4 regions of the Rhizobium sp. WYJ-E13 genome follow, and region 1 is predicted to be linked to each of the others. Evidence: riboswitches for the same ligand, from Rfam matches in the RefSeq annotation. Region 1 holds a riboswitch; each other region holds the start of a gene.

Region 1 (4,839 bases):
GCCGGAGAAGACCGTGCGTAATAGCAGCGCGCGCTCCTGTCAGTATGAGGTGCCGCTATCGGGCTATCAGATCCACCTCGGCATCACGCAAGGGGCCGATTGCGCGCGCCCGGTGGCGGTTGTCGATGGCCTGCCGGATGGGGCGATTTCCGCCGACGGGCATGTCATAGGCACCTATCTGCACGGCCTGTTCGGTTCGGATGCCTATCGGGGCAGGCTTCTCGAAAGCTTCGGGCTTTCAGGAGAGCGGGCGAACTATCGCCAAAGCGTCGATCAGGCGCTGGACGACGTTGCCGCGGAGCTTGAGCGCACTCTCGATGACCGCTTTCTTGCCGGCCTACTCTAAATCTCGCCTGAAACTTCGCGGCGGCGGCGGTCGAGTTCTTCGCTGTAGCGGCGTAGTGTGTGGCTTTCGCTGAGCTGGCCGATCACCTTGCGCTCGATCATGTTGTTGACGACGGCGAGTGCTTCGCTTTCGGTCTTGTCGAAGATCGCGGCTGCCTGCTTGGCGTTCATCTGCGGCTGCAGGAAATCGTTTTTATAGCGGATGAAATCGGCGAGATTCTGGGCTTCGTCCTGCGCGCTGGTGGGATTTGCGTAGATTTCCGGGACGAGCACCAGACCTGCATATTTGTCCTGATCGTCAACAAGGATGACGCGCTGAGTCGAGCCGATCGGGTAGGCCGTCTTGAAGTCGCCGAGCGTCATGCTGTTTTTAGCCGTCTTCACATCGGCGCGCATCAGCTTGTCGACGGTCAGGTTGCGGATCCAGCCGACATCATGGGCGCTGCGGATGCTCTCGCCGCGCAGGTGGAAACGCCATGTGGCGAAGGAGTAGCCGAAGGTGGTGCGAACCACGAGCGAGGAAGTGATGACGGCGGCGAGCACGAGGGCGGTGATCGGAAAGTCGCCGGTAATCTCCAGTGCGAGGAAGGTCATGGTCAGCGGCCCGCCGATGACGGCGACGGCAAGCGAACTCATGCCGACCACGGCATAGATGACGGGGGTCAGCGTCGCATCGGCAAAATAGGGGGCGGAATAGGCAAAGAGCTTGCCGAGCAGCGCGCCCATGAAGAGTGAAGCGAAGAACAGGCCGCCCCTGAAGCCGGAGCCGATCGAGACAGCCGAAGCGACCGATTTCAGCAAAAACAGGCTGATAAGGGCGGGGATCGTTACTTCGTTGGCGAGGTTCAGATGCAGTGCGCCATGTCCGGCGGCCAGAATCTGCGGCGAGACCAGCGCCAGCAGGCCGACGACGATGCCGCCGAGCGCCGGGCGAAAGGGCAGCGGGACGGAGCTCTTTCGTGCCAGTTCCTCGACGAAGGCGACGCCCTGCATGAGCAGGATGCCAATGCCGGCGCAGAAGGCGCCGAGTGCGATCGCCGGCACGTAATCGGCCGGCTGGACAGCGCCGAAACTGCCGACATCGATGATGAAATCGCTACCGGCAAGCAGGCGTGCAACCAGTGTGGCGACCAGGGCTGCAACGACGACCGGTGTCAGCGAGACGATGGCGTATGTGCCGATGATGAGCTCGAAGGCGTAGAACGCGCCGGTCAGCGGCGCATTGAAGGCGGCCGCGATGGCGCCGGCAGCGCCGCAGCCGACAAGCACGCGCAGATCGGCGCGGCGCAGTTGCAGTTTCAGGCCGAATTTCGAGGCGATGCCGGCTGCAAGCTGCGTATAGCCGGCTTCCAGACCGACCGAGGCGCCGAAGCCGTTGGAGATGATGTTCTGGACGGCGACGAGAATGCTGTCTGTCAAAGACAGGCGACCGCCATGCAGCGCATTGGCCTCGATCGGGTCGACCATCGGCTTCTTGCGCCACTTGGCGAGGATGAAGAACAACAAGCCGAGTAGGATACCGCCGGCGAAAGGCGCCGTCATCAGCAGGAACTGGTTGTCGATCTGCGAAGCGCTGAGCCGGGTTTCGGTTTCGATGCCGAAGATCAACCGGTGCATTGCCTCGGACACGAAACTCATGGCGCTGACCGCCAGCCCCGCAGCGATGCCGACCAGCGCGCCGGCAAAGACCAGGCCTATTTCACTTTGTCTGGCGAGGGCGCGCAGGCGTCCCAAATCGAATATGGTTGTGAAGGGCCGGAAGCGGCGGATATCCATTCGGGAGAGCATCATAGGAGAACTAGGCGACAGGAGCGGCGGTCAAGGGTGGCAGGCGGCACCGCATGCCTGCCAATTGCGGCTAAATACCGGCCGGGCAGTAAAGTTTCTATGACATAAGATTTTGAATAAACACGATAATCTTGGTAGTGTAAGTAGAGATGAACCTCTCTGGCACAGTGCGGGGCAATTGACATGGGGGTTGCGCGCGCCTAACCATGAAACCACATAATGGATGGTTCCGGATCGGCCTGACGCCTTCCGGATGAAAAGGGAATGTGACGAGGCGGACCCAAGTCGGGGGCCTTCATCACAGCCGACCCCGCGACTGTAGAGCAGTCAGGGTCTTCCGTCCGGCATTTCGACTGCCGCGCCGACGGCCCGCATCCTGCGGGCGGGCAAGGTGGAACAGGCGCCGGAAAAGCCACTGGAAATGCACCGTGATCAGCCGGGGCAGGACGCCTCTCTTTCTACGAATCGTCCGCCTTTTCACGAGATGCAGCCGGGAAGGCGAGGCAGATCCGCTGGCACGATCAGGGGCGACCGGAAACGGTTGCCCCTGTCGCGGCCGACAACTGCGAGCCAGGAGACCTGCCATCCGTGCCGGGCATAGTGCCCAACTGGGTGTTTTGCCCGCTGCCAGCACGGAGGTTGTTTTGGCTGAAGGATATGGTTCGGTGCTGCCTTTGGCGGTGCGATTGGGAGGCGTCGGTGCGGTGCTTTCGGCCTCTTGCGTCGAGTCTGTGGCACCCCCCTCTGTCGCCAAGGAAAGTACACTTAGAACAAGCCGCCGCATCCTCTCTCATAGGAGCGTTTGCGCATGACCGCCACCTTCATCCTCGGCGGCGCGCGCTCCGGCAAATCCCGCTTCGCCGAAAATCTCGTGACAGCCAGCGGCCTCGACCGCCACTACATCGCCACCGGCCGGGCGTGGGACGGGGAGATGCAGGCGCGTATCGACCAGCACAAGGCCGATCGCGGTCCCTCCTGGACCACGCATGAGGAGCCGCTCGATCTCATGGAGCGCCTTGCGGCCATCGATGGCGAGGGCAGGGCAATCCTGGTCGACTGCCTGACGCTCTGGCTCACCAACCTGATGATGGAGGGGCGCGATATCGCTGCGCAGTCCGCATCGCTCGCCGCCTTTCTCCCTGACGCAAAGGCGCGGCTCGTCATCGTTTCCAATGAAGTCGGCCTCGGCATCGTGCCCGAAAACCGCATGGCGCGCGAGTTTCGCGACCATGCCGGCCGGCTGCACCAGATGATCGCGGCAGAGGCCGACGACGTCTATTTTATCGCGGCAGGATTGCCGCTGAAAATGAAGGGTTAGTTCCATGCAGCAGAAAATTCCCGCGACCGTCATCACCGGCTTCCTCGGCGCCGGCAAGACGACCATGATCCGCAACCTGCTCACCAATGCCGGGGGCAAGAAGATCGCGCTCATCATCAACGAGTTCGGTGATCTCGGCGTCGATGGCGATGTGCTGAAGGGCTGCGGGGCGGAGAATTGCACCGAAGACGATATTATCGAGCTCACCAATGGCTGCATCTGCTGCACGGTCGCCGACGATTTCATTCCGACCATGACGAAGCTTCTGGAGCGCGATCAGCGTCCGGACCATATCGTCATCGAAACCTCGGGCCTCGCTTTGCCGCAGCCGCTGGTGGCCGCCTTCAACTGGCCGGATATTCGCAGCGAAGTCACCGTCGATGGCGTCATCACCGTCGTCGATAGTGCCGCTGTCGCCGCTGGTCGTTTTGCCGATGACCACGATGCCGTCGATGCGCGCCGCGTCGAGGATGAATCGCTCGATCATGAAAGCCCGATCGAAGAGCTTTTCGAAGATCAGCTGACCTGCGCCGACCTGATCGTGCTCAATAAGACCGATCTTATCGACAGCGATGGCCTCGGCCGCGTGAAGAGCGAGGTTGCCTCGCGCATTGCCCGCAAGCCTGTGATGATCGAGGCCAGGAATGGCGATGTGCCGGCAAGCGTGCTGCTCGGCCTCGGCATCGGCACGGAAGACGACGTCGTCAACCGCAAGTCCCATCACGAGCTGGAGCATGAGGACGGTAAGCCCCACGATCACGACGAATTCGACAGTTTCGTCGTCGAGCTTGGTGCGATCTCGGACACGGCCGGTTTCGTCGAGAAGCTGAAGGGCATCATTGCCGAGCATGACGTGCTGCGCCTCAAGGGCTTCATCGACGTCTCCGGCAAGCCGATGCGCCTGCAGCTGCAGGCCGTGGGTGTCCGTATCGACCAGTATTTCGACCGCGCCTGGGCATCGGGTGAAACGCGCAGCACGCGTCTCGTTGTCATCGGCCTGCACGAGATGGATCAGGACGCGGTGCGCAAGGCGATCGAAGCGCTCGCATGAGGATATAAAATGCATCTGCTTCTGGCCCAGCAGGGAACGATCAGCGACGGGGACGAGGCAATCGACCTCGGCCAGTCGCCGGGCGATATCCTGTTCCTGTCGGCTGCCGACACCGAGCTTGCGGCAATTGCCGCGGCGCATGCCGGCGGGGCGGCCGGGCATTCGCTGCGGCTTGCGAGCCTGATGAGCCTGAAGCATCCGATGTCGGTCGATACTTACGTTGAACGCACGGCGCGGCATGCGAAGCTGATCATCGTGCGGGCGCTGGGTGGGGCGAGCTATTTCCACTATGCGCTGGAGGCGTTGCATGCGGTGGCAGCGCGCAGTGGTGCGATGA
Region 2 (4,839 bases), 1.1 Mb from region 1:
TGGCTGTCGTCATTGCCCTTCTCGATCGACGGAACCGAGGAGATATGGCTCATATCGGAAACGGCCGTCAGCGCGCGGATCGAGATCTCGATCGTCTTGCCGAAATCGGACGAATCCATCGCCATCGCGATGTTCAGTGAGCCAAGATTGCAGGAGATATCCTTGCCCATCGTCTTGTAGGAAAGGTCGTCGTTGAATTCGCTGGCCTCGCTCACCTGCAGGATTTCCGAGCAGAGGTTGCTCATGCTGATACGCCCGGCAATCGGGTTTGCCCGGTTCACCGTGTCTTCGAACATGATGTAGGGATAGCCGCTCTCAAACTGGATTTCGGCGATCACCTGGAAGAATTCGCGCGCCTTGATCTTCTTCTTGGTGATACGGGCATCCGCCACCATCTCGCGATACTTTTCCGTCACCGAGATCTCGGTGAAGGGCACGCCATAGACCCGCTCCACGTCATAGGGCGAGAAGAGATACATGTCCTCATTGTTCTTGGCGAGTTCGAAAGTGATATCAGGCACGACGACGCCGAGTGACAGCGTCTTGATGCGGATCTTCTCATCGGCATTTTCGCGCTTGGTATCGAGAAAGCGCATGATATCAGGGTGATGCGCGTTGAGATAAACCGCGCCCGCACCCTGTCGCGCGCCGAGCTGATTGGCATAGGAGAACGAGTCCTCGAGCAGCTTCATGACGGGGATGATGCCGGAAGACTGGTTTTCGATCTGTTTGATCGGCGCACCGGCCTCACGAATGTTCGTCAGCGACAACGCCACGCCGCCGCCGCGCTTGGAAAGCTGCAGCGCCGAATTGATGGAGCGGCCGATCGATTCCATATTGTCTTCGACGCGCAGCAGGAAGCAGGAGACGAGTTCGCCGCGCTGCTTCTTGCCGGCATTGAGGAAGGTCGGCGTTGCCGGCTGGAAACGGCCGGTAATGATCTCTTCCATCAGATCGCGTGCCAGCTGTTCATTGCCTCTGGCAAGCGCCAGCGCCACCATGCAGATACGGTCCTCGTAGCGCTCGAGATAGCGCTTACCGTCGAAGGTCTTCAGCGTGTAGCTGGTGTAATATTTGAAGGCGCCGAGGAAGGTCGGGAACCGGAACTTCTTGGCATAGGCTTCGTCGAACAGATCGCGGACGAAATTGAAGGAATACTGATCGAGTACGTCCTGCTCGTAATAGCCTTCGGTCACCAGATAATCGAGCTTCTCCTTGAGATTATGGAAGAACACCGTGTTCTGGTTCACATGCTGCAGGAAATACTGCTTTGCCGCCATGCGATCCTTGTCGAGCTGGATCTTGCCCTCATCGTCATAGAGGTTCAGCATCGCGTTCAGCGCATGATAGTCCAGCGCTTCCACGGCCTTTAGCGGTTTTACACCCGCATCCCGCGTCAGGTTCGTTCCCGTGTCCAAAATCGTCCCATCCCGTCTTTGACATTGGCGACATCCTCGGCAGTTCCCAGAAGCTCGAACCTGTAGAGGTAGGGCACCCGGCACTTCTGCGAGATCACGTCGCCGGCAAGCCCGTAGGTCTCGCCGAAATTGCTGTTGCCCGCTGCAATCACGCCGCGGATATTGGAGCGGTTTTCCGCATCGTTGAGGAAGCGGATTACCTGCTTGGGCACGGCTCCCTTTACGATCCCTGGGCCGCCATCCCCGCAATAGGTGGGCGAGATCAGCACGTAGGGTTCGCGAATGTGGATGTCTTCAGCACTGAGGGGAATGCGCGCCGCGCGCAGTCCCAGCTTCTCGACGAAACGATGGGTATTCTCGGACCGGCTGGAATAGTAGACGATCAGGCCCATCGCTCTTCTCCAATTAGGAGAGCGCGCTGATCATGTCGGGACGGAAGCCCGCCCAGTGGTTCTCGCCGGCAACGACGACCGGAACCTGCATGTAGCCCATGCCGCGAACGCGATCGAGCGCGTCGGCATCCTCGGAAATATCGATGATCTGATAGTCGACGCCCAGACGGTCGAGGGCGCGATAGGTGGCGGTGCACTGAACGCAGGCAGGCTTGCTGTAAACGGTAACGCTCATCATGTTCCTCGTGATGTCAATGAATTTCGGACGCAGTACAGGGCACGGGCGCCTTGCGGCGTCCGGGGTAACGCTTGACGATGATCTTGCAGAGTCGGCGCTTAAACGCCTGAAATTATCCCTTGCAGGATTTGCGCGGGCGGCGGCCTTGACGTTCTCGACATAACTTCAACCCCGAAGTGCTCATGAGGACGTTCGGGGCAGCGTAACAGCACGGATGGATTCCGCTTTCATGCACGCGACTTTCCGGACACCCCGCCCGTGGACGTTTTATTCAAGGCAGGTCTCCTGGCTTACGGGTCGAAGCCCCTGCCCCAGCCTTCCCAAAGCCTCATGCCTCAGTGACCTGAAATCGGACAGTTGCTCGCCGCTTACAGTTGCGGGGGCAGCTCCGGCTTTGTCGCGCCGTCATGGCGAAACGCACCGTATTCCCGTCTTAGCCCCCGACCCTCACGAATCGAAGGAACCTTGAACACTAGATATAGTACGCGAATCCCGGTTTGCGTCAACGGATGGTTTGTACATCGCGCTACGGAATGTTTGAAATCGCTGCATTCCTGTGAAAAACGTGGTTAACGAATGGTTAAAGAAAACAGGCTGTGGAGGAGGCCTCAAAGGTGAAAGCCGGCATATAGCCGGCTCCCCCAGGAATCGACTAGGCGCTCATGCGCGGGTCGTTGCTGCGGCACCGCGCAACAATCGAGCAGCCGCCACCATGTTGACGAGCGCTGGGCGAACCTCCTCCCATTTACGCGTCTTCAGACCGCAATCGGCGTTGATCCAAAGCTGCCCATTCGTCAGGCGCTCGCGCGCCAACATCAGAAGTTCGGTCGTGGAACCACGATGCGGCAAGCATGCACTGCCGCATCCAATCGCAGGATGATATAGAGAAATCTTTATGTCTTCATCCGAAGAAGGCGAAGCGCATTCATCGTCACCAGCACGGTCGCGCCCGTATCCGCCAGGATCGCCGGCCACAGGCCGGTAATGCCGGCTATAGTGGTGACGAGAAACACTGCCTTCAGCCCGAGCGCGATGGTGATGTTCTGCATGATATTGCGCATCGTCCGCTTCGAAAGGTCGATCATGCGCGCCACGTCGCCGACACGTCCATGCAGCACCGCCGCATCCGCCGTTTCCAGCGCCACGTCGGTGCCGCCGCCCATGGCGATGCCGACATCGGCAGCAGCAAGCGCCGGCGCATCGTTGATGCCGTCACCGACCTTGGCGACGAAAAGCCCTTCCTTCTTCAATTCGCCGACGATGCGCTGCTTGTCCTGCGGCAGCAGCTCGCCGCGCCAGTCGATGCCGAGATCACCGGCAACGGCGGCTGCCGTGCGCTTGTTATCACCGGTCAGCATGATGGCCCGCACACCGGCCGCCTTCAGCGTCGCAAGGCCGCTCTTTGCGTCCTCGCGTGGCTCGTCGCGCATGGCGATCAGGCCGGCAGCGACGCCATCGATCAGCAGCACCGAAACACTTTTGCCCGCGCCATTCAGGATGGTAACCTGCTGATCCTGCTCCGCATTCAGCGCTCTACGCTCACGCGCAGCCGGCGGCGACAGGAGATCGAGCGTTTCGCCGCCCACCTTGCCCGTCACACCCTTGCCCGGCAGCGCCTCAAGTTCGAAAGCCGGCGGCATGGGTACACCATCGGCTTTCGCCCGGTTTAGGATCGCCAGCGCCAACGGATGGCTGGAAGCTTGCTCCAGGACCGCGGCGCGTGACAGCACCTGCGTCTCAGAGCGTCCAAAGGCAATGATATCGGTCACCTGCGGCTTGCCAACGGTCAGCGTACCCGTCTTGTCGAAGGCAACGGCCGTCACCTTGCCAAGCGATTCCAGAACTGCGCCGCCCTTCATCAGCAACCCGCGGCGCGCACCCGCCGAAAGAGAAGCGGCAATCGCAGCCGGCGTGGAAATGACGAGCGCGCAAGGGCAACCGATCAGCAGGATCGCAAGGCCCTTGTAGATCCATTCGCCCCAAGCCGCGCCCGTCAGCAGCGGCGGCAGGATCGCCACCAGAACCGCCACGACGACAACACCCGGCGTGTAATAGCGCGAAAAGCGGTCGATGAAGCGCTCCGTCGGCGCCTTGGATTCCTGCGCCTCCTCCACCAGCTTGACGACGCGGGCAATCGTATTGTCCTCGGCAGCGGCCGTCACACGAATGCGCACTGCGGCATCGCCATTCACCGTGCCAGCGAAGACGGTCTCGCCGGTTCCCTTGCGCACCGGCGTGCTTTCGCCGGTCACCGGCGCTTCGTCGATGGCGCTCTCACCAGACAGGATCGTACCGTCGGCGGAAATCCGATCGCCCGGCCGTACGAGAATGACTGAGCCGACGGTAAGCGTTTCCGCCGGCACTTCCTTCACCTCACCGCCCGTTTCGAGCAACGCATTCTTCGGCACCAGCGTCGTCAGCGACTGGATGCTGGCGCGCGCCTTTCCGGCGGCAACGCCTTCGAACAGCTCACCGACAAGGAACAGGAAGACGACCGTCGCCGCTTCTTCGCCGGCATTGATGATGACGGCACCGACGGCGGCGATTGTCATCAGCATTTCGATCGAAAAGGGAATGCCGGCAAGCGCGGCCATGACGGCGCGCCGCGCGATCGGAACCAGCCCGACCAGCATGGCGGCAATGAAGGCATAGGAAGCGATCGCCGGCACCAGATGGCCGATCACATAGGCGATAACGAGCGCCAGGCCGGAGAAGATCGTCAGCCGGCCCTTCTTGCTCTGCCACCAGGGGCCGGTCATCGGTCGATGATCATGACCGTGCAGCCCCTGGA
Region 3 (4,839 bases), 110 kb from region 1:
CGGCAGATCAGGCGAAGCAGGCTGGATTTGCCGGAGCCGTTCGGCCCGAGCAGGCCGAGCACCTTGCCTTTTGGGACCGATATGCTGACGCCATTGACGATGACGGTATTGCCGGCGGCATAAGTGACCTTGTCGACTGATATGCTCATGCGCTTCTCCGCACGCGATAGAGGATGATGGCGAAGGCCGGGGCGCCGAAGAGCGCGGTGACGACGCCGATCGGCAGGATCTGTTGCGGAATGATGATGCGCGAGATGATATCGGCGCCGACCATGAAGAGCGCGCCGCCAAGCGCGGTCGCCGGCAGCAGGCGGCCATGCGCCGGCCCGACGAGGAAGCGGGCGGCATGGGGAATGACGAGGCCGACGAAGCCGATGGAGCCGACCATGCTGACGACGCTCGCCGTCATCGCGGCCGTGACGGCGAGCAGGGTGAACTGCACCCGGCGCACCGGGACGCCGAGCGCGGCTGCGGCATCCGTGCCGAAGGCGAAGGCATCGAGCGCACGCACATGCGCGAGGCAGAGGATGAAGCCGATCACGGCGATGGGCACGGAAAGATAGACATCCGGCCAGCGCACGCCGCTCAGCGATCCCAAGAGCCAGAAGAGCACGCCGCGGGCCTGTTCGGCATTGGCCGAGGTGGTGACGATATAGGAGGTCAGCGCATTGAAAAGCTGCGAGCCCGCCACGCCGCAGAGAATGATGCGCTCGCTGGTGCCGCCGGCACCGGCCGCCAGCACGCCGACCAGCAGGAAGGCGGCGACCGCGCCGATGAAGGCCCCGCTCGACAGGCCCAGTACGCCATAACCGAGGCCTGCTATCATGACGCAGACGGCCCCCGTCGATGCGCCGGCGGAGATGCCGAGCACATAGGGTTCGGCGAGCGGGTTGCGCAGCAGCGCCTGCAGGATCGCGCCGCAAAGCGCCAGCGACGCACCGGCGCTTGCCGCCACCAGCGCGCGGCTGAGGCGGTAATCCCAGATGATGCCCTGATGGATGCGGCTGAGCTCGAACGCCGTGCCGAACAGGCGGTTGGAGACCGCCTTTGCCGTGGTGGCGAGCGGGATGGCGATCTCGCCGATCGACACGGCAAGGCTGATCATCAGTGCGAGCAGGATGACGGCGGCGATGGTGAGCGCGGCAAGCGCCCACCATGTCCTCTGTGGCGAAAGCGCCTGGCTCACTGTGTCAGACCGAAGGACTTGATGCCCTTTGCCAGCGTTTCGATGCCGTCGATCGTGCGGATCGTCGGGTTCATCGACTGCGCGTCCATCATGATAAAGCGCTTGTTTTTCACCGCATCCAGTTCCCTGGTGACCGGATCATTCTCCAGGAAATCCACCTTCACCCTGGGATCGTCGGCGGCATAGCGGCGGCGGTCCATGGTGGCGATGACGATGACGGAAGGATTGGCCTGCGTAATCGTTTCCCAGCCGACGAGGGGCCATTCCTCTTCAGTCGTCACGACGTTCTTCGCGCCGAGCGTTTTCAGGATATAGGCCGGCGCGCTGTTCTTGCCGGCGATGAAGGCATCGCCCTCGACCTCCTTGCTGGAGAACCAGAATACGACAGGCAGGTTCTTGGCGGCAGCACCAGCGACGGAGGCCGCGGCATCGGCCTCGCGCTTTTTCAGGTCGGCAATCAGTGCGTCGCCGCGGTCTTTCACGTCGAAGATCTCGGAGAGTTCGGCGATTTCCTGATAGATCAGGTCCATCGTGAACAGTTCCTTGCGCACGCCATCACCGCCATCGGTGTTGATCTTGGCGACGCAATCGGCCGGCGCGACATAGGTGTTGATGCCGAGATCCTTGAACTGCTCGCGCTTGCCGACGGAGCCTTGCGTGCCGACATGCCATTCGAATTCGGCAGTCACAAGATCGGGCTCCGCGCCGACGACGGATTCGAAGCTCGGGTCATTGTCGGCCAGCCGTTTGATCCTGCTGTTGACATCGGCATATTGCGGCAGGACCGGGCCGACCCAGACGGCGGTGCCGGCGATCTTGTCGGCAAGGCCGAGCGAGAACAGCACTTCGGTCATGCCCTGGCCGATCGAAACGATCCTGGCCGGCGCTTTTTCGAAGGTGACCTGCTGGCCGCAATTGGTGAGGGTGAGGGGATATTGGGTGGCGGCAAAGGCGGGCGCAGCAAAGCCGGCCAGCCCGAGCGCGAGGGAAAAGCTCTTCAGACGCTGTCGCATGGGAAACTCTCGATCAGAAGGAAAAGGGCTGGCGGATGCCGGTGCGCGAAAGCGCGAACGAAGCCGGCGAGCGGCAAGCTAGCGGCGGATCGTCCAATCGAGACGGATGGATGGCGGCAGGTGGAGAGGGGTCTTGTCAATCATGTCTGCTCCTTGTCGGGCATCCCCGCCCGGCTGATTGGATCGTGATCGACGGCAGGTCTCCTGGCTCGCGAATATGTGCCGGTCATCTGCCTTCCCGCGACATCGCAGTGGCACGGCCCTGAGGCCGAGGGCATGATCGCTAAAGCGATCAACCCCGAGATCGACAATCCGCTTACAGTTGCGGGGGCAGCCACGGTCTCGGTCCCTCTTGGGTCGTCCTCACCGTGTTCCCTATTATTCCCGTCGGAGTTCTCTTCGGGGAACCGTCGCCCCGATCTATGACGCCGCCGTGGGCGACGTCAAGCACCGGAATGCGAAGTGTGTCGGATCCGACGCCGCCTTGGTGGCTGACGCCCGAGCCGCGCGGCGGCGGATGTGAGCGCGGTGGCGACTGCGGAGACAGTGAAAGGGCGCCGGTACATGAAATCTCCCTAAATGTAATAACATTACATAGCCACTGTTATAAGGTTACACCTGCGTTGTCCAGTCCCGGCTGTCGGATTTTTGAGAAATTGGGCGCGGGCCTCGTCTGATGTCTGGCCGGCTCTTCATCGTGACAGGATGGTGGCGTATGACGCAAGCCATCGACAGCGATTGGTGAGCCGAGCCCCTTCAAAGCAGCCGATGGCTATTGTGGCGCGACGTCCGTCATCTCTTCGCGATCCTGCAGGATGCGGTCGATCAGGCCCCATTCCACGGCCTCTTGCGCCGTCATGAAGCGATCGCGATCCATTGCCTGCTCGAACTCCTCATAGGATCGGCCGCAATGTTCGGCGTAGAGGCGCGTCATGAGCTGCTTCGTCTTCCTGATTTCCTCCGCATGGATGAGCATGTCGGAGGCCTGGCCCTGGAAGCCGCCGAGGGGCTGGTGGATGAGGATGCTGGCATTCGGAAGGGCATACCGCTCTCCCGGCTGACCGGCCATCAGCAGGAAGGAGCCCATGGAGCGGGCCGTTCCCATGCAGAGCGTGTGCACCGGCGCGCGGATGAAGCGCATCGTGTCGTACATGGCAAAGCCGCTGGTCACGACGCCGCCAGGCGAATTGATATAGAGATTGATGGGCTTTTTTGGATTTTCGGCTTCGAGGAACAGCAGTTGGGCGCAGACGAGGGCCGAAACGGTGTCGTTGATCTCGCCGTTCAGAAAGATGATCCGCTCTCGCAGGAGCCGGGAATAGATGTCGAAGGATCGCTCACCTCTCGAGGATTGTTCGACGACCATAGGGACGAGTTGCATCGTTTCGCGCATCGGCGAACTCCAATCTTCCAGAGTTATGAGGGGAAAGGCCTGCCGCGTCAGGCGGCGAGCATCATGGTCTGCCCGTTGTTGTTGGCGACCGATCTCGAAAGCCGCTCGAAAGTGGCTCCGGTCAGCTCGTGGACGATGCGCAGACTGGTTCCGCCGGATGCGTTCGCGGCGATCGTGAAGGTGACGGTGCTTTCGAGATAGGGCGGGGCATCGTCGCGCAATCGGTAGCGGATTTCCTTGCTCGGTGTCTCGGAGAGCGATTGCGGATCGGCAAGCGCCTCCTTCGGCAGCCATTTCTCCCGGAATTCCGCGATGCTGATCGCGCGCCAGACCTTTTCCAGTGGCGCATCCAACTCATATGTCTGTTCGAAGCCGCTTTGTTGTTGCTTGGCTTTCACCTTGGCTTTCACCTCGTTCATTGATCCATATCCTTCAGCAAGAGCTTGAGATCATCGATGCGGGCCGGCCAGTAGGCGCGATATTTCGCCAGCCATTGGGCGATGAGGGTGAGCCCCTCGGGGTCGACCTCGTAATTCACGAAACGACCCTCCTTCTGTTCGCGCACCAGCCTTGCCGCTCGCAGCACGGCGAGATGCTGGGACATCGCCGGCTGGCTGATATCCATGCCTTGGCGAAGCGCGCTGGCATTCATGCTGCCGGTCGCCAGTTTCTCGAAGATCGTGCGGCGTGTCGGGTCCGCGAGGGCGCGGAAAATGTCGTGTTGCATCATGATGACGCATAAGCACAGACTTATGTGATTCGCAAGGGCTTGCGTCATCTGCGCGTCTTGCGAACCCGATGCGAGCGCCGAGGTCTCCGTCGGGCGGAAAAAGGCCGCGCCTCTGGAACATCGCAGGCCCGGCCTCGTTGGGCTTTTGCATGCGAGCTCTTCACGCAAGCCGGAGAATAAGGCCATGGCGAATCCTCCCACAGCGATCAAGGTTCTGGCACCCGATCCTCATCCGTCAGCCCCCGTTCCGCCACCCGGAAAACCCGCTCCGCCCGTTAAGGAGCCGATGCCCGACAAGCAGGGCGATGATCAGCCGGTGCCCGATCCCGGCGAGGATGAGCCGCCTCCCGGAGCTGCGCCATGACGCCGGCGACGAAATACCGGGTCAGATATATGTCGATCTATATCGGGCTGGTGCTGCTTGTTGCCGTGATCATCACGTTCGGATCTCTTGCCGTCGCCTCATGGTGACTTGCTTTCGGAAGTAGCGGCTTTTCAGAAGCATGGGCTCGGGAAC
Region 4 (4,839 bases), 700 kb from region 1:
GCACCCGACCTCGAAGTCGATGGCGAAATGCATGGCGAAAGCGCCATCTCCGAGGAACTGCGCCGCCGCGTCATGCCGCACACCACGCTGAATGACGAAGCCAACCTGCTGATCTTCCCGAACCTCGATGCCGCCAACATCACGCTCGGCGTCGTCAAGTCGATGACGGACGGCCTGCATGTCGGCCCGATCCTGCTCGGCACGGCGATGCCGGCGCATATCCTGGCGCCGTCGGTCACCTCGCGCGGCGTGGTCAATATGGCGGCGCTCGCTGTCGTCGAGGCATCGCAGCCAGCTTAAAGCATGTCGCGCAAAAGTGTGCAGCGGTTTTGCGGTAACGACATGCGTAAAACAAAGACTTAAAGCGTGGCAAGCGAATCTGAAAGATCGCGACACGCTTTAGCCGGTCGCGCGTCAGCATCCGGATAATCAGGCACGCCGTATCGATCGGCGTCCCTGATCTGCCAGCGCATCGGCCCGTTCGTTACCATCGGCGCCGGAATGGCCCTTGCACCAGGCAATGCTTATCAGGGAATTCTCGGATAGCTGGATATCGATGGCTTTCCAGATTTTCGCATCTGATATCGCTCGGTTTCTGGCCTTGCCGGTCGGGTTGCTTTTCTTCCAGCCATTGTTTCTCCAGATCGGACGCCAGCTGTTGCAGCCTTCGACGGCATAGGCGGAATCGGACCAGATGACTGCCGCTACATCAGCTGCTGAGCCGTTGATCCAGATTGCCGCCTCAAGCACGGCCGTCACTTCCATCGCGTTATTGGAGGAATCCTTTGCACCGCCAAAGCCGGAGGCGATCTCGACGCCATCGCGATAGGCGACGAAGGCCCATCCCCCATGCCTTGCGCCGGGTTCAAAACAACCGTCTACGAAAACGTGAAGGCCCCGCCGGGTGTGCGGTATTTCTGCGGACGTTTCGCGAGCGTGGGATTCGTCGAAAATATCTGTCATATCAACTGTCTGGATATCAACGGTCTCCCGCGTGATTGCAGGAGACAGGAAAGTGGAAGTATCTGGCTTGCTGGATAAGATCGCAAAAATACGCTAGGAATTACTGCGAGCTTATTAAGGGAAACACGTTAAGACAACGCGCGGTGGGTTGAAGTCGCAACTCGCTGATAGATGCCTTTCTCTTTTCGGAACGACGTCGTGAAACGCCGAAACCTGTATCTCGTTTTCTTTCTGGCATTCGCGGCTCCTGCGGCGGCGCAGACCAATGCGATCTGTGAGGATCTGCGCGGGCGCCTTGCCGACCTGCCGCAAACCTTCGGCAACAGCAGCAGCGAGATGCGCCAATATGCCGGCGCGCTTGCCGAACAGAATCTCGAATTGCGCAAGGTGCGCAGCGATCTGCGCCGGTATGGCTGTACCTCCGGCAGCATGGTCGTCGTTGGCGGCGACAATGCCGGCTTCTGCGCCGAGCTCGAGCATGCTGAAGCCAGGATGGTCGACAATATCCGCTTCCTTCAGGATCGCCGCAACGAGTTGCGCCAGTCCGGCCCCGATGCGGCCCGCGCGGAACTGATGGCCGCGCTCGAAGACAATGACTGCAACAGCGACAGTTTCAGCGGGCCTGCCGCAGGCGACGCCTACGCGCCGGCTCCGAGCATCGAAGAGCAGGCCATGCGCAGCGACACGTTCATCCCGCTCGGCGGCGGCGAGCGCTATGGCCTGCCGCGCGCCGAAATGCTCTCGCCCGTCAGCACCATCTGCGTGCGCACCTGCGATGGCGGCTTCTTCCCGATCAGCAACAATGCCACCTCGGTCGATTTCGACCGTGATGCCGCGACCTGCTCGAAGATGTGCCCTGGCGTCGAGACGGAACTCTTCTATCGCGACGTTTCCAGTACCGAGACCTCGAACATGATTTCGACGGCAACCGGAGCGCCCTACAGCGCGATGAAGAACGCCTTCGCCTACAAGACCCGTGCACCTGGCGAAAAATCCGCCTGCTCCTGCAATCTGTCTGCCTATTACGAGCAGATGCGAAAGAGCCAGGCCGCCTATGCGCCGGCGCCCGAGCCGAAGGGCTCGATCACCACGATCCAGACGGAAGCGCCGAAGGCGGCCAGCACCCCGCCCGCTCCCCAGTCGCAGGTGGCGGATCGCCCCTATGATCCCTCTGCCAGCAAGGTCCGGCAGATCGGCCCGCAATTCCTTGCCGGCGATCAGGGCAAGATCGATCTCGCTAATCCGGCGATGTCAGGCCCCCAACCTCAACAGCAGTAGTGACCGGCTCACGGTCCGATCGTCCCCAGCCGTCATGGAAGACGAGATCTTCCAGCGGCATGCGCTGCCGCCAGCCTTTGACCGCCAGTTCCGGCTCCTCATAGAGCCGGTCGACGAAGCCGGCGCAGAGCCAGGCCACCACCTCGATATGATCGGGGATGCCGAGGATTTCCTTCAGGTCGCCCTCGCGAAAAATGCTGACCCAGCCGATGCCGACACCTTCCGCTCGCGCCGCAAGCCACAGGTTTTGGATGGCGCAGACGGTGGAATAGCTGTCCATGCGCGGATTATGCGTGCGCCCCAGCACCACGCTGCCGCTGCGGGTAGGATCACAAGTCACGCAGATGCCGAGCGGCGCCTCGACGATGCCTTCGAGCTTCAGCGAGCGATAGGCCTGCCGCCGCTCGGCGGTAAACATCAGGGCCGCTTCCTCATTCGCCTTCGCGAAGGCATCGCGCACCTGCGCCCTCACCTCGGCACTTTTCACCAGAATGAAATTCCACGGCTGCATGAAACCGACCGAAGGCGCGTGATGGGCCGCCATCAGCAATCGCGTGACGAGATCATCCGGCAGGGGATCGGGCAGGAACTGGCTGCGCACATCGCGCCGCGTCGTGATCGCATGATAGACGGCCTCACGTTCGGCCGCAGAAAAGCTGGATGCCGGGCAAACGGCATCGTCAATGGGTCGCATCGTCAAATCCCCAACAACGCAACCGCCCGCCGTCCGCGCGGGTTGGGTCTATCTTGCCAGGCCGGTCTTCTGACTTGGCGTCATCCACTTGGCCGCAGCCTTCCCGGCCTTTAGGCCAGTGGCGTGATTGAGCGGCAAGCGTCGGCCTTACAGCGTTGGGCACGTTCCGGTCTTGCACCGGATTCCCGATTCTCCCGCTTGTGACGGCGGGCACCTGACGGGCGATCTATGGCGTGGAAACGGCATGGCAGCAAGTCAATTCGGCGAATAGGCCTGGAACGGAACTGCATCTCCGCCCCTGCCCGGTAAGGGGCTCTCACCTGTAAAATTCTGCGTGACAATTGGTTTCCGCATCGCTACATAGCCTGCATGTCGATCTCGTCCGTCTACGCATCGCGATTTTATTCGTACCGCTGCTTCCAGCGGATGCGGGTCTGCGCGTAACCAAAACCAACGCGACGACAACCCGAACAGCCGCTAGTCTACCTGGCGGCTTTTTTCGTTCCGCACGGTATGACCAAACAGGAGAGCATACCGTGACTGATACTATTGATGATCTGCGCATCGTCGAGATCACCCCGCTGACCAGGCCGGCCGATATCATCTCGGAAATCCCGCGTGACCGCGAGATTACCAGGACCGTGACCGGCACGCGCGACACGATCCACGACATCCTCACCGGCAAGGACGACCGCCAATTGGTCATCATCGGCCCCTGCTCGATCCATGATCCGGCGGCCGCCCGTGAATATGCGTCCCGGCTCGTTGAGCAGCGACGACGCCTGTCCGGCGATCTCGAAATCGTCATGCGCGTCTATTTCGAAAAGCCCCGCACCACCATCGGCTGGAAAGGCCTGATCAACGACCCGCATCTCGACGGCACCTACCGTATCGAGGAAGGCCTGCGCCTTGCGCGCCGCCTGCTGCTCGACATCAACGCCATGGGCCTGCCGGCCGGCTGCGAATTCCTCGACACGATCACGCCGCAATATATCGCCGATCTCGTCAGCTACGGCGCCATCGGCGCGCGCACGACCGAAAGCCAGATCCATCGTCAGCTCGCCTCGGGTCTCTCCTGCCCGATCGGCTTCAAGAACGGCACGGATGGCGGCGCGCGTGTCGCGCTCGACGCGATCATGGCCGCTTCCCAGCCGCACCATTTCCCGGCCGTCACCAAGGACGGACAGGCAGCGATTGCCTCCACCCGCGGCAACGAGGACTGCCACATCATCCTGCGCGGCGGCAAGCGGCCCAACTATGAAGCGGCCGATGTCCAGGCCGTGATCGCCGAAGCGACCAAGCTCAGTGTCGACCCGCGCATGCTGATCGATGCCAGCCACGCCAACAGCGGCAAGGACCCGATGAACCAGCCGAAGGTCGTCCGAGACGTCGCCGGCCAGATCGTCGCGGGCAACCACCACATCAAGGGCATGATGATCGAGAGCAACCTCGTCGCCGGCCGCCAGGACCTCGTGCCCGGCAAGCCGCTGGTTTACGGCCAGTCCATCACTGACGGCTGTATCGGCTGGGACATGTCGGTGGATGTGCTCGAGGATCTCGCCAAGGCCGTCCGCGACCGCCGCAAGGCCGCCGTCGCGGCTTAGGTGGTCGCATTCAGCGCGGCGGGCTAACCCCGCCGCCCATTCACAGGACGGTGGGGTATCCCGCACCCCCAAATTCTCAAATCATCGCAAACGACACCGGCATCGCAAGGGTGAGTAAGCGATTTCCCCACATTGCAAAGACCCCACCGCCCCAACCTCATAAGGGAGCTTGCCTGATATTCGCCCATGTGAAATCTTCCGCGGACGGCGTCTAGAAGGAAGCACTATGCGAACGTTGGGATTGCTCATGATGCTGTCTGGCGTGAGCGGAGTTGCGCTCGGCTATCTGGGTTCGATGTC

Evidence for each region. A riboswitch is a leader RNA that binds a small molecule or an ion and turns the genes downstream of it on or off. The one in region 1 is predicted to bind cobalamin.
Region 2: another riboswitch for cobalamin. It lies ahead of nrdH (glutaredoxin-like protein NrdH); the one in region 1 lies ahead of cobU (bifunctional adenosylcobinamide kinase/adenosylcobinamide-phosphate guanylyltransferase).
Region 3: another riboswitch for cobalamin. It lies ahead of KQ933_RS11360 (ABC transporter substrate-binding protein); the one in region 1 lies ahead of cobU (bifunctional adenosylcobinamide kinase/adenosylcobinamide-phosphate guanylyltransferase).
Region 4: another riboswitch for cobalamin. It lies ahead of bluB (5,6-dimethylbenzimidazole synthase); the one in region 1 lies ahead of cobU (bifunctional adenosylcobinamide kinase/adenosylcobinamide-phosphate guanylyltransferase).

Annotation. Positions count from the first base shown of each region.
Region 1 is NZ_CP076853.1:2,354,387-2,359,225, reverse strand. Features, by position in the region: gene KQ933_RS11965 (cobyric acid synthase) at 1-346, shown strand, start outside; gene KQ933_RS11960 (chloride channel protein) at 343-2,133, opposite strand; cobalamin riboswitch at 2,341-2,735, shown strand; gene cobU (bifunctional adenosylcobinamide kinase/adenosylcobinamide-phosphate guanylyltransferase) at 2,942-3,451, shown strand; gene cobW (cobalamin biosynthesis protein CobW) at 3,456-4,502, shown strand; gene cobN (cobaltochelatase subunit CobN) at 4,512-4,839, shown strand, end outside.
Region 2 is NZ_CP076853.1:3,502,434-3,507,272, forward strand. Features, by position in the region: gene nrdE (class 1b ribonucleoside-diphosphate reductase subunit alpha) at 1-1,418, opposite strand, end outside; gene nrdI (class Ib ribonucleoside-diphosphate reductase assembly flavoprotein NrdI) at 1,397-1,810, opposite strand; gene nrdH (glutaredoxin-like protein NrdH) at 1,824-2,045, opposite strand; cobalamin riboswitch at 2,306-2,531, opposite strand; partial or broken gene KQ933_RS17460 (hypothetical protein) at 2,709-2,876, opposite strand; gene KQ933_RS17465 (heavy metal translocating P-type ATPase) at 2,942-4,839, opposite strand, start outside.
Region 3 is NZ_CP076853.1:2,239,551-2,244,389, reverse strand. Features, by position in the region: gene KQ933_RS11370 (ABC transporter ATP-binding protein) at 1-149, opposite strand, end outside; gene KQ933_RS11365 (iron ABC transporter permease) at 146-1,186, opposite strand; gene KQ933_RS11360 (ABC transporter substrate-binding protein) at 1,183-2,199, opposite strand; cobalamin riboswitch at 2,376-2,626, opposite strand; gene KQ933_RS11355 (ATP-dependent Clp protease proteolytic subunit) at 2,972-3,592, opposite strand; gene KQ933_RS11350 (SRPBCC domain-containing protein) at 3,640-4,011, opposite strand; gene KQ933_RS11345 (helix-turn-helix transcriptional regulator) at 4,008-4,322, opposite strand; gene KQ933_RS11340 (hypothetical protein) at 4,507-4,686, shown strand.
Region 4 is NZ_CP076853.1:1,650,548-1,655,386, forward strand. Features, by position in the region: gene KQ933_RS08270 (NADP-dependent malic enzyme) at 1-300, shown strand, start outside; gene KQ933_RS08275 (ribonuclease H) at 430-963, opposite strand; gene KQ933_RS08280 (DUF2865 domain-containing protein) at 1,162-2,241, shown strand; gene bluB (5,6-dimethylbenzimidazole synthase) at 2,201-2,935, opposite strand; cobalamin riboswitch at 2,977-3,168, opposite strand; gene KQ933_RS08290 (3-deoxy-7-phosphoheptulonate synthase) at 3,472-4,539, shown strand.